Regions from separate parts of the Streptomyces sp. NPDC096013 genome, predicted to be linked through region 3. Evidence: riboswitches for the same ligand, from Rfam matches in the RefSeq annotation. Region 3 holds a riboswitch; each other region holds the start of a gene.

Region 1 (3,202 bases), on a different contig from region 3:
GCGTCGTAGCCGACGAGCTCCGGGCCGATCTGCTCGATGACGGCGAGGACGGCCTTCTCGACACCCTTGCCGCCGTAGCGGTTGGGGTCACCGTCACGCAGCTCGATGGCTTCGAAGGCACCCGTGGAGGCGCCGGACGGAACGGCGGCACGACCCGTGCTGCCGTCGTCGAGGCCGACCTCGACCTCGACCGTGGGGTTGCCTCGGGAGTCCAGGATTTCCCGGGCTACGACGACGTCGATGGACGGCACGAGCATCTCCTTCTTGGGATCTGACGCGGCTACGGCAGCACCGCAGCGGCTCTGCGAGACGAGCCTAACCGGCTCGGGGCGATTGGCCATCCGGTCGGCCGCCTGATGGACAGAACCGAGAGTAAATTGTTTCCGAACGGAACAAAAAGTCCCGGCAAGCGGCGGGCATGAGCACGGGGCGGCAGGCCGGGGGACGCAAAAAGCCCCGCTCCGGTGCGTACGGGGGAACACGCACCGGAGCGGGGGGCCCGTGTGGGACGGGGGTGGCCCTCACGGGGTCTCCATGGTGGACACCACGGATAGGAGGGAGCTGTGGTTCAGCTACGAGCCGCGTAGGTCACTTCAGGTGGAGCTGCTGACCCGGGAAGATGAAGTCGGCGTCGTCGATGATGTCCTTGTTCAGCTTGAACAGCTTCTGCCAGCCGCCCTTCACCTTGTGCTTCTCGGCGATGGAGCTGAGGGTGTCACCCTTGACGACCTTGTACTCGCCGTCACCCTTCTTGACCTTCTTGCCGGTCGGGGTGGTGACGGTCTTCTTGGCGGCCGGACGCTCGGCGGAGCGGGAGGCGGTGGTGTCGCCGCTGGAGCGCTCGCTGGTGGAGCTTCCGCTCGACGAGCTGCCGCTGTTGGAGCCGCTGGAGCTGGAGGAGCTGCCGCCGGAGTAGGAAGCGCCCGACAGGCCGGTGCCACAGGTGGGCCAGGCGCCCTTGCCCTGGGCGGCGAGAACCTTCTCGCCGATGGCTATCTGCTGGGACTTGGAGGCCTGGTTCGCGGTGGAGGCGTAGGCGGTGCCGCCGTACGCGGCCCAGGTGGACGCGGAGAACTGGAGACCGCCGTAGTAACCGTTGCCGGTGTTGATGGACCAGTTGCCGCCGGACTCGCACTGGGCGACGGTGTCCCACTCGGAGGCGGTGGCGGCGGAGGCACTGCCGGTCGCCATGAGCGGGGCGGCGATGGCGACACCGGTCACGCCGGCGAGCGTGGCGACGCGGGTGGCCTTGGACGGACGGCGGTGCTTGCCCTTGCTGGAAAACAGCATGGAAGATCCCAATCCCCTCACCGACGCCTGCGAGGTGAGCTGTCGGGTTCGGGCCGTGTGAGTTGCCCGGCCGCGCACCTCTCGGCGCACGACTTCACCCCAAGCCGCACCCGGCATCAACTGCCGGGCCCGGCACTTACCTTGGGTCCCCCGCTCCTGCCTACGGCGCTTGACGCGACGACTGTTCCCGGAGGCCGCTGGCAGGACTCGGCGTTGCGGCAACCGGTGCTCGTGGTGACGAGCGGCCTTGACCGTAGACAGAGAATCCGCGGGATTTCAAAGACGATCAGGGCTTCTGAGACTCATCCCACACTTTCGCCAAACCGGACATTCAGCGCGAAGCGTGACGTGAACTCCCGCTGTATTCCTGCTACTTTCCGCCCGTTTCCGTCCCGACGTCCAGCGTCTGACCGGCGGCGATCTGTGTCGGATCGGCGCCTATCACCTTTTTGTTCTCGGCGTAGAGCGCACGCCATCCGCCGTCGAAGCCAAGGGAGTCGGCGATGGACGCGAGGGAGTCGCCGGCGCGGACGATGTACGTCTGCGGCGTCACGCTCTCCTCGGCACTCGCCCCGCGGTGCTTCCCGACACTCTGCGGCGCGTCCACACCGCTCGCACCACCCGTGCCGCTCGCACCGCTCACGTCATCGAGCGCGCCGGTGTCGACGAGGCTCGATTTGCCCACCGCCTGGGCCGAGTTGTCCGATTCGTCGAGTTTCGGAGAGGCCTCGGCCGAGTTGCCGCTCTTCGAAGGAGTGGTGGACTTGTCGGACTTGGAGGAGTTGGTCGGGTTGTCCTTCGCGGAGGGCGAGGGGCTCGACGAGGTGCCGGACGAGTCGGAGGACGACGAATCCGTGGTGCCGGGGGTACCGGAGGTGCCGGATTCGGACAACCCGGACGAAGCGGAAGAGCCCGAGGAACCGGAGGAGTCGGAGGAGCCGCTGGAGTCCGTCGCACCGGCCGACGGGGCGTCACTCGCGACGCCGGTGTCGACGTCCGTCGAACCGGAGTTCGTGGTGAGGCCGGAGAGCAGCGCGCAGGTGAGCCACGGGGTGGTGCCCTCGGCGTCGAGGATCTTCTCGGCGACGGCTATCTGCTGGGAGCGGCTGGCCAGGTCGGGGCTCGGGGCATAGTCGAGGCCGCCGTACTTGTCCCAGTCGTCCAGGGACATCTGTAGCCCGCCGTAGTAGGCGTTGCCGCTGTTCTCGCTCCAGGAGCCGCCGCTCTCGCAGTTGGCCACCTTGTCCCAGGTGGTGCCGTCGGCGGCGTTCGCGGAGGCGGCACCGAGCAGCGGAATCGCGATGGCGGACCCGGTCACCCCGGCCGCGACGAGAAGAGCCGGAGCCTGACGGGGGCGACGGTGACGACCGTTCCCGGAGAGCATGCGGAGACCTTTCGCGTGACAGCGGGGAGCGCGCGGCGGTGGGGGGTTGGGGTCGTACGGGTCGCCGCGCTGGTAGGTGAACGTATCCACAGTCGATCACTTGTCACAAGTTAATGCCACGGAGATCACGTGAAGATCACAGAGTTGAGGAAGTGTCACTTTCGGGTTTAGGGGGCGGGGGGACGGGTTCGGGGAGGGGGTGACGGGGCGGGTTGTGTGGGTGGGGGGTCGGGTTGGCGGGGTGGGTTGCCCGGCCGGGGAGTCGGGTTGGCGAAGTGGTGTGCCTGGGTGGGGAGTCGGGTTGGTTGGCGAGGCGGGATGCCCGGATGGGAGATCGGGCTCACGGGGCGGGTTGCCTGGCTGGGGAGTTGGGTTGGCGGGGTGGGTTGCCCCGCCGGGAGGTCGGGTTCACGGGGTGGGTTGCCCGGCCGGGGAGTCGGGTTGGCGAGGCGGGATGCCCGGATGGGAAATCGGGCTCACGGGGCGGGTTGCCTGGCCGGGAGGTCGGGTTCACTGGGCGGGTTGCCC
Region 2 (3,202 bases), on a different contig from region 3:
GCTGCCACCGCCCCGGCCAGCAGGTCGTCGCCGTGGAGGTGCTCCTGGACGCGCCCCTGGACGCCGAGCCGGCCGGCCTGGACGGTGTCGCCACGATCACCGCGCGCGCCTTCTCCGAGGGCACCGACAAGCACTCCGCCGAGGAGTTCGCCGCCGAGCTGGAGCGCTCCGGCGCCACTCTCGACGCGCACGCCGACCACCCCGGGCTGCGCCTCAGCCTGGAGGTCCCGGCCTCGCGCCTGGCCAAGGGGCTCGGCCTGCTCTCCGACGCGCTGCGCGCGCCCGCCTTCGCGGACAGCGAGATCGAGCGGCTGGTCCGCAACCGCCTCGACGAGATCCCGCACGAGACGGCCAACCCCTCGCGCCGCGCCGCCAAGGAGCTCTCCAAGGAGCTGTTCCCGGCGAGCTCGCGCATGTCGCGTCCGCGCCAGGGCACCGAGGAGACCGTCGAGAAGATCGACTCGGCGTCCGTACGCGCCTTCTACGAGCGGCACGTCCGCCCCGCGACGGCCACCGCCGTGGTCGTCGGCGACCTCACCGGCATCGACCTGGACGCGCTGCTCGCCGACACCCTGGGTTCGTGGACGGGCTCCTCCGCGCAGCCGCGTCCCGTGCCGCCGGTGACCGCCGACGACACCGGGCGGGTCGTGATCGTGCACCGTCCCGGCGCCGTCCAGACGCAGCTGCTCATCGGCCGTGTCGGAGCCGACCGGCACGACCGCGTGTGGCCGGCCCAGGTGCTCGGCACGTACTGCCTCGGCGGCACCCTCACCTCCCGCCTGGACCGCGTCCTGCGCGAGGAGAAGGGCTACACCTACGGTGTGCGGGCGTTCGGCCAGGTGCTGCGTTCGGCACCCGACGGCACGGGCGCCGCGATGCTCGCCATCAGCGGCTCCGTGGACACCCCGAACACCGGTCCCGCGCTGGACGACCTGTGGACGGTGCTGCGCAAGCTCGCCGAGGGCGGCCTCACCGACGCCGAGCGTGACGTCGCCGTGCAGAACCTCGTCGGGGTGGCGCCGCTCAAGTACGAGACCGCCGCGGCCGTCGCGAGCACGCTGGCCGACCAGGTCGAGCAGCACCTGCCCGACGACTACCAGGCGACGCTGTATCAGCAGCTCGCCGCGACCGGCACCGTGGAGGCCACCGCGGCGGTCGTGAACGCCTTCCCGGTGGACCGTCTGGTGACGATCCTGGTCGGCGACGCGGAGCAGATCAAGGCGCCCGTGGAAGCGCTCGGCATCGGCGAAGTGACCGTCGTCCCGGCCGAGTAGACGACCCGTAGCGGGCCGATGAGCGGCACGCGCGCGTGGGGGCCCTGGTGGCTGAAGAGTCACCAGGGCCCCCTATTGTCCGAATTGGGGGAGAGGTTGCCTGTCTGCCCTGTGGCATGTGCAACAAAAACCTTGATCCGTTTGGGGATTGAAAGTGGCCCCCCTTAGCGTCGGTCCGGCTGTCCGTCAGGCACCGCGCCGCACTCGCGGCACCGGACAGTCATCGCCGAGTCCCCGTACGGCGCGAGCCAGGGGAGCCGGGGACCCACGTCCCTGGGGTGAATCGGACGCCCGTGGAGGGGGTCCGTAGGAGACCTTCCTGCTCCGAACCCGTCAGCTAACCCGGTAGGCGAGAAGGAAGGAAAGGATCAGCCACTCCATGGCGTTCACCCGCGCCACCGGGAAGCACCGTCGCCCGAGCCGGACCCACCGCACCACCGTTCGTGTCGCGAGCGTCGCGGCCCTCACCACCACCGGCGTCATCGGCACCCTCGCGAGCGCCCCGGCGTTCGCCGCGGAGCCCGCCGCAGAACAGACCGGACTCACCCCCGTCATCGCCATCGGCGACTCCGTGGCCGAGAAGATCGACGCCCAGGCCGCCGCCCAGCGGCAGGCCGCCGCCGAGGCGCAGGCCAAGGAGGAGGCCCGGGCCAGGGCCGCCGCGCAGGCCAAGGCGGAGCACGAGGCCAAGGAGCGCGCCGCCCGTGCCGCCGAGCGCAAGAGGCTCAACACCTTCGTCGCACCGGTCACCGGCTCGTACGTCTCCACCGGCTACAAGACCGGCGGTTCCCTCTGGTCGTCCGGCGCCCACACCGGCATCGACTTCCACGCCTCGACCGGCACCTCGGTCCACGCTGTCGGTTCCGGCACCGTCGTCGAGGCCGGCTGGGGCGGCTCGTACGGCAATCAAGTGGTGATCAAGATGGCCGACGGCATGTACACCATGTACGGCCACCTGTCGTCCATCGGTGTCTCCGTCGGCCAGACGGTCACCCCGGGCCGGCAGATCGGCCTCTCCGGGGCGACCGGCAACGTCACCGGACCGCACCTCCACTTCGAGGCCCGCACCACCGCGGAGTACGGCTCGGACGTCGACCCCGTCGCCTACCTCCGCAAGCACGGCGTGAACGTCTGACGGCGTAGCACCGCACTTCCCGAAGCCCTGGCCCGCCCGGCCGGGGCTTTCGGCGTTTCCGGAGCCCTCCTGTCCAAAAAATATGCATGGATTCCGGCCCCCCATCGGAAATTCCCGCTCATTGCAATAGAGTCACGGAACACACGTCAATCGTCGACGTTTCACGGGGATTAAGGCGGAGGTCGGACATGCGTATTCCGGCGCACTCGGTATGCACGGCGATCCGGGACGACATCGTCGCCGGTGTCTACGAGCGCGGCAGCCGGCTCACGGAGGAACTCCTCGCGCGCCGGTACGGGGTCTCGCGCGTCCCCGTCCGGGAGGCCCTGCGCACGCTGGAGGCCGAGGGGTTCGTGGTGACCCGGCGGCACGCGGGCGCGTGCGTCGCGGAACCGACCGAGCAGGAGGCCGCCGACCTGCTGGAGATGCGGATGCTGCTGGAGCCGCTCGGCGCCTCACGGGCCGCGCAGCGGCGCACCGAGGCCCACCTCAAGGTGCTGCGCGGCCTCGTCAGGCTGGGCCAGGAGCGGGCCAGGCGGGGCAACAGCGAGGATCTGCGCTCCCTGGGCAGCTGGTTCCACGAGACGCTGTCCCAGGCCTCCGGGAGTCCCGCGCTGACCTCGATGCTGACCCAGCTGCGGCACAAGATCGCCTGGATGTACGCGGTGGACGCCCCGGCCAACCCCGTGGAGTCCTGGGCCGAGCACGGCGCCATCGTGGACGCCGTGGCCCGCGGCGACGCCGAGCGCGCCCGGGCGATCACCGCCCTGCACACCGAGCGCGCGGGCACCGC
Region 3 (3,202 bases):
TCCTTCATCAGGCCCTCGTCGAAGACGTTGATGAAGTCGCCGTGGTCGGTGACGGGCTTGTGCTGCTGCTCGGGGAAGGAGTCCACCGCGAACAGCGGAGTCGTCTTCCCGCCGTCCTGGAGGCTCGGCGCCTGCACGTCGTAGACGATCCGCTGGACCAGTTGCGGGATGGCCTCGAAGCCGTCGGGGCAGGTGCCGTCGGCGGCCTCGAAGGCCACGTGGGTGCGGTGGTTGGCGCTGTCGATGTTGCGGCCGTCCCAGCAGCTCTGGAACTTGAAGGTGCGCACCACGTCACTGCCGGACGGGCACAGCGGGTACTTGTCCTTGAGCTGCCGGTCCTCGAAACCGGTGCAGCTCCAGGAGGCGTTGGCGTTGGCCGGGCCGTTCACGAAGGCCTTGGCGTCGCCGGTGATGATGCGCAGGAGGCGCGGCATCGCGACGACCTTGCTCTTCGGGTTGCCCACGAACGTCAGCGTGGCCGCCTTCGCCGTGACGATCTGGCCGGAGTTGCCCTCAGTGCCGCCGCCGGGCTTGTCGGCGTCCCGCTCCTGCTTGCCGTTCTGGAGCCGCAGCACGGGCCAGTAGTACGTGGACTTGTCGCCCGGGTTCTCGCAGCTCGTGTTCGCCTTCGCCAGGTCGTCGTCGCTGGCGAACGCGTTGTTGGACTGGTTGCCGACGTAGTCGTGGAAGTGGTGGGCGCCGTTGCTCACTCCGGGGGCGACGATCACGTTGTCGGAGTTGAACAGGCCGTTCTCGTTCACCCCGCAGGCGGTGACGAACGTGCCGCGGGAGGCGTCGGCCTGGTCCTGTGCGGCGTTCACGTTGGGCTGTACGGAGGTGATGTCCGCGTAGTCCGAGGCGACGGGTCCGTTCGTGGACTGCTGGTTGCCCTGCTGGTCCTGGCCGCCCTGGCCGCCGGCGCTGCCGGTGGGGTCGCCGCTGCCGTCGCTGCTGCCCTTGCCGTCGCCGCTCTGGCCGTCGGACCCGTTCGTGGGCGCGATCAGCGTGCAGCCGGCGAGCGCGTCGAGTCCCTCCGGGCGGTCGCCGACGCGCGCGATGGCGTCGTTGATCCGGCCGATCGTCGCGGCGCGCTTCTCCTTCAACGGATTCATGATCGCGTTGTCGGCGAAGGAGGCGTCCTGGCGTATGGACTCGGTGGAGTCCTTGAGTTTCTGGTAGGCCTCGGTTATCTGCTGGTCCAGAAGCGCGAGTTGGTTGTCGACCTCCGTCTTCGCCGCGTCGGGCACGGTCGTCAACTGGGTCCCGATGTCCGGGCAGTCGATCGTCGCGCCGCCCGATGCCGCATCGGGAGACCCTTGCTGGGTGGTGTCACCGCCCCAGCCTTCGGACGCCGACGCGTAGACGTTCGCCGCCACCAGTCCTCCGCCGCCCAGCATCAGGGCGACTGCTGCCATCGTCGCGCGTCGTGCGCCCGTGGGGCGTCTGCGCGTGTTGCGTGCCAAGGAAGTTGCTCCTACGCGTATCGGTCGGCCCGGCTCGTCCCGGCATGGAAATCCCTCGCACCCATACGGAGCCGAGGCCCAGTGTGTTCAACCGTCCCAAAAATTCATAGCGATCTCTTAGGAAGCTCTCGGCACGGTGGCCCCCAAGCGCCCTCGCCAGTCTCAGGACGAGGTAAAGGTCACAAATACGTATCGGACATATCGCGCTTCAACCTTCACACGAGGCACACACGTTGGCTAGGTTGACGCCCAGGCCGTACGACCTACACCGGCGATCAGCGCCGGGCCGCGCGGCTCGCGTCGAATCCGGTGCGTCGCTCGCGACAGCCGGAGCCGGGGACCCAACCGACTTGGGGTGAATCGGCCCAACTGCCCATCGGGGCAAGGGTCGTAGGGCACACCTTCCGTGATCGACCGCCCGAACCCGACAGCTAACCCGGTAGGCGCGTTACGGAAGGAGCACGTCTGCCATGCCGGCAGAACGAAGTAAGCGCACCGGAGGCAGTGGCCCCACCGTGGACGACCGACCCAGCCGTGATGAAGTCCAGCGGCGGATCAACTCCCTGTATGACAGGGCCGAGACAGCCACCGGGAACTACAACGCCACCCGTGCGATGTCCGGGGGCCCGCGCAAGCGTGTCGAACCCCGGTCCGGCGCTTCGCGTCCTTCCGATCCCACCCTCGACGCCGTCACCCGGCGGTTGTTCGACCGGGCGCGGGCCCAACTCGGCCCGACCGTACCGGCGGTCCTGCCGCCCAGCAGGACTTCGGCCGGTCCGGCGGCGGCACGTTCCGAGCGGCGCCTCGACGGCGAGGGCAGCGGGCGGGCGCTCGAAGCGCAGCCCGGCCTCGCCGTCGCCGAGCTGACCGCGGGGGCGTCCGTACCGGACATCACCAGCCAGCAACTCGGGGCACCCGTCGCGGAGTTGACCGCCCGACCGGTCGCCGAGCTGCTGCCCGCCGCGCCGCAGGCTCCGCAAGCGCGGGCGCCGCAGGTGCAGGCGCCGCAGGCACCGCGCGCTTCTCAGCAGCCGCAGCCGACCGTGCTCGACCTGCCGCCCGTGCCCGCCGTCGAGATGGCACCGGCGCCTTTCGCGCAGCCACAGCAGTTCACCCCGGCATTCGCCCCGGCACCGGCCTTCGACCCGCTCACCGCGGACCTCGATCTGCTCCCGTCCATCGCCGCACCGCGCGCCGAACCGGCCCCGGCGCGGGCCACCTGGCCGCCGGCCGAGTCCAACTGGCCCACTCCGGAGACGACTTGGTCGACCGGGCAGACCGCGGTGATCCCCGAGCAGCAGACGTGGTCGACCGGCCAGACGCCGATCGTGGCCGCCCCGGAGACCCCCTGGTCCAGCGGTCAGATGCCGATGGTGCCCGAGCAGCAGACCTGGTCCACGGGCCAGCTGCCCGCCATGCCCCAGCAGCAGATCTGGTCAAGCGGCGAGATGCCGGTCGTGTCCCAGCAACAAGCCGCGTCCACCGGGCAGACACCGGTCGCGGCCCAGCAACAGGCCACATCCACCGGTCAGTTCCCGGTCGTGCCCGAGCAACAGCCGTGGGCCACCGGCCAGATGCCCGTCGTGGCCGCGCAGGAGCCGACGTGGTCGACCGGGCAGACACCCGTGATCCCCGAGCAGCAGACGTGGTCCACCGGCCAGACGCCCATCGTGGCCGCCCCGGAGACCCCCTGGTCCACCGGTCAGACACCCATGGCGCCCGAGCAACAGGCCTGGCCC

The links. A riboswitch is a leader RNA that binds a small molecule or an ion and turns the genes downstream of it on or off. The one in region 3 is predicted to bind cyclic di-AMP.
Region 1: linked by a shared signal. The riboswitch ahead of ACIRB1_RS12565 (transglycosylase family protein) and the one ahead of ACIRB1_RS15890 (NlpC/P60 family protein) in region 3 are both predicted to bind cyclic di-AMP.
Region 2: linked by a shared signal. The riboswitch ahead of ACIRB1_RS07005 (M23 family metallopeptidase) and the one ahead of ACIRB1_RS15890 (NlpC/P60 family protein) in region 3 are both predicted to bind cyclic di-AMP.

What each region holds. Positions count from the first base shown of each region.
Region 1 is NZ_JBIWGK010000003.1:217,963-221,164, forward strand. It holds gene eno (phosphopyruvate hydratase) at 1-257, opposite strand, end outside; gene ACIRB1_RS12565 (transglycosylase family protein) at 589-1,290, opposite strand; cyclic di-AMP (ydaO/yuaA leader) riboswitch at 1,300-1,468, opposite strand; gene ACIRB1_RS12570 (transglycosylase family protein) at 1,661-2,674, opposite strand.
Region 2 is NZ_JBIWGK010000001.1:1,665,032-1,668,233, reverse strand. It holds gene ACIRB1_RS07010 (M16 family metallopeptidase) at 1-1,274, shown strand, start outside; cyclic di-AMP (ydaO/yuaA leader) riboswitch at 1,489-1,640, shown strand; gene ACIRB1_RS07005 (M23 family metallopeptidase) at 1,654-2,409, shown strand; gene ACIRB1_RS07000 (GntR family transcriptional regulator) at 2,598-3,202, shown strand, end outside.
Region 3 is NZ_JBIWGK010000004.1:256,618-259,819, forward strand. It holds gene ACIRB1_RS15885 (DUF1996 domain-containing protein) at 1-1,415, opposite strand, end outside; cyclic di-AMP (ydaO/yuaA leader) riboswitch at 1,752-1,925, shown strand; gene ACIRB1_RS15890 (NlpC/P60 family protein) at 1,934-3,202, shown strand, end outside.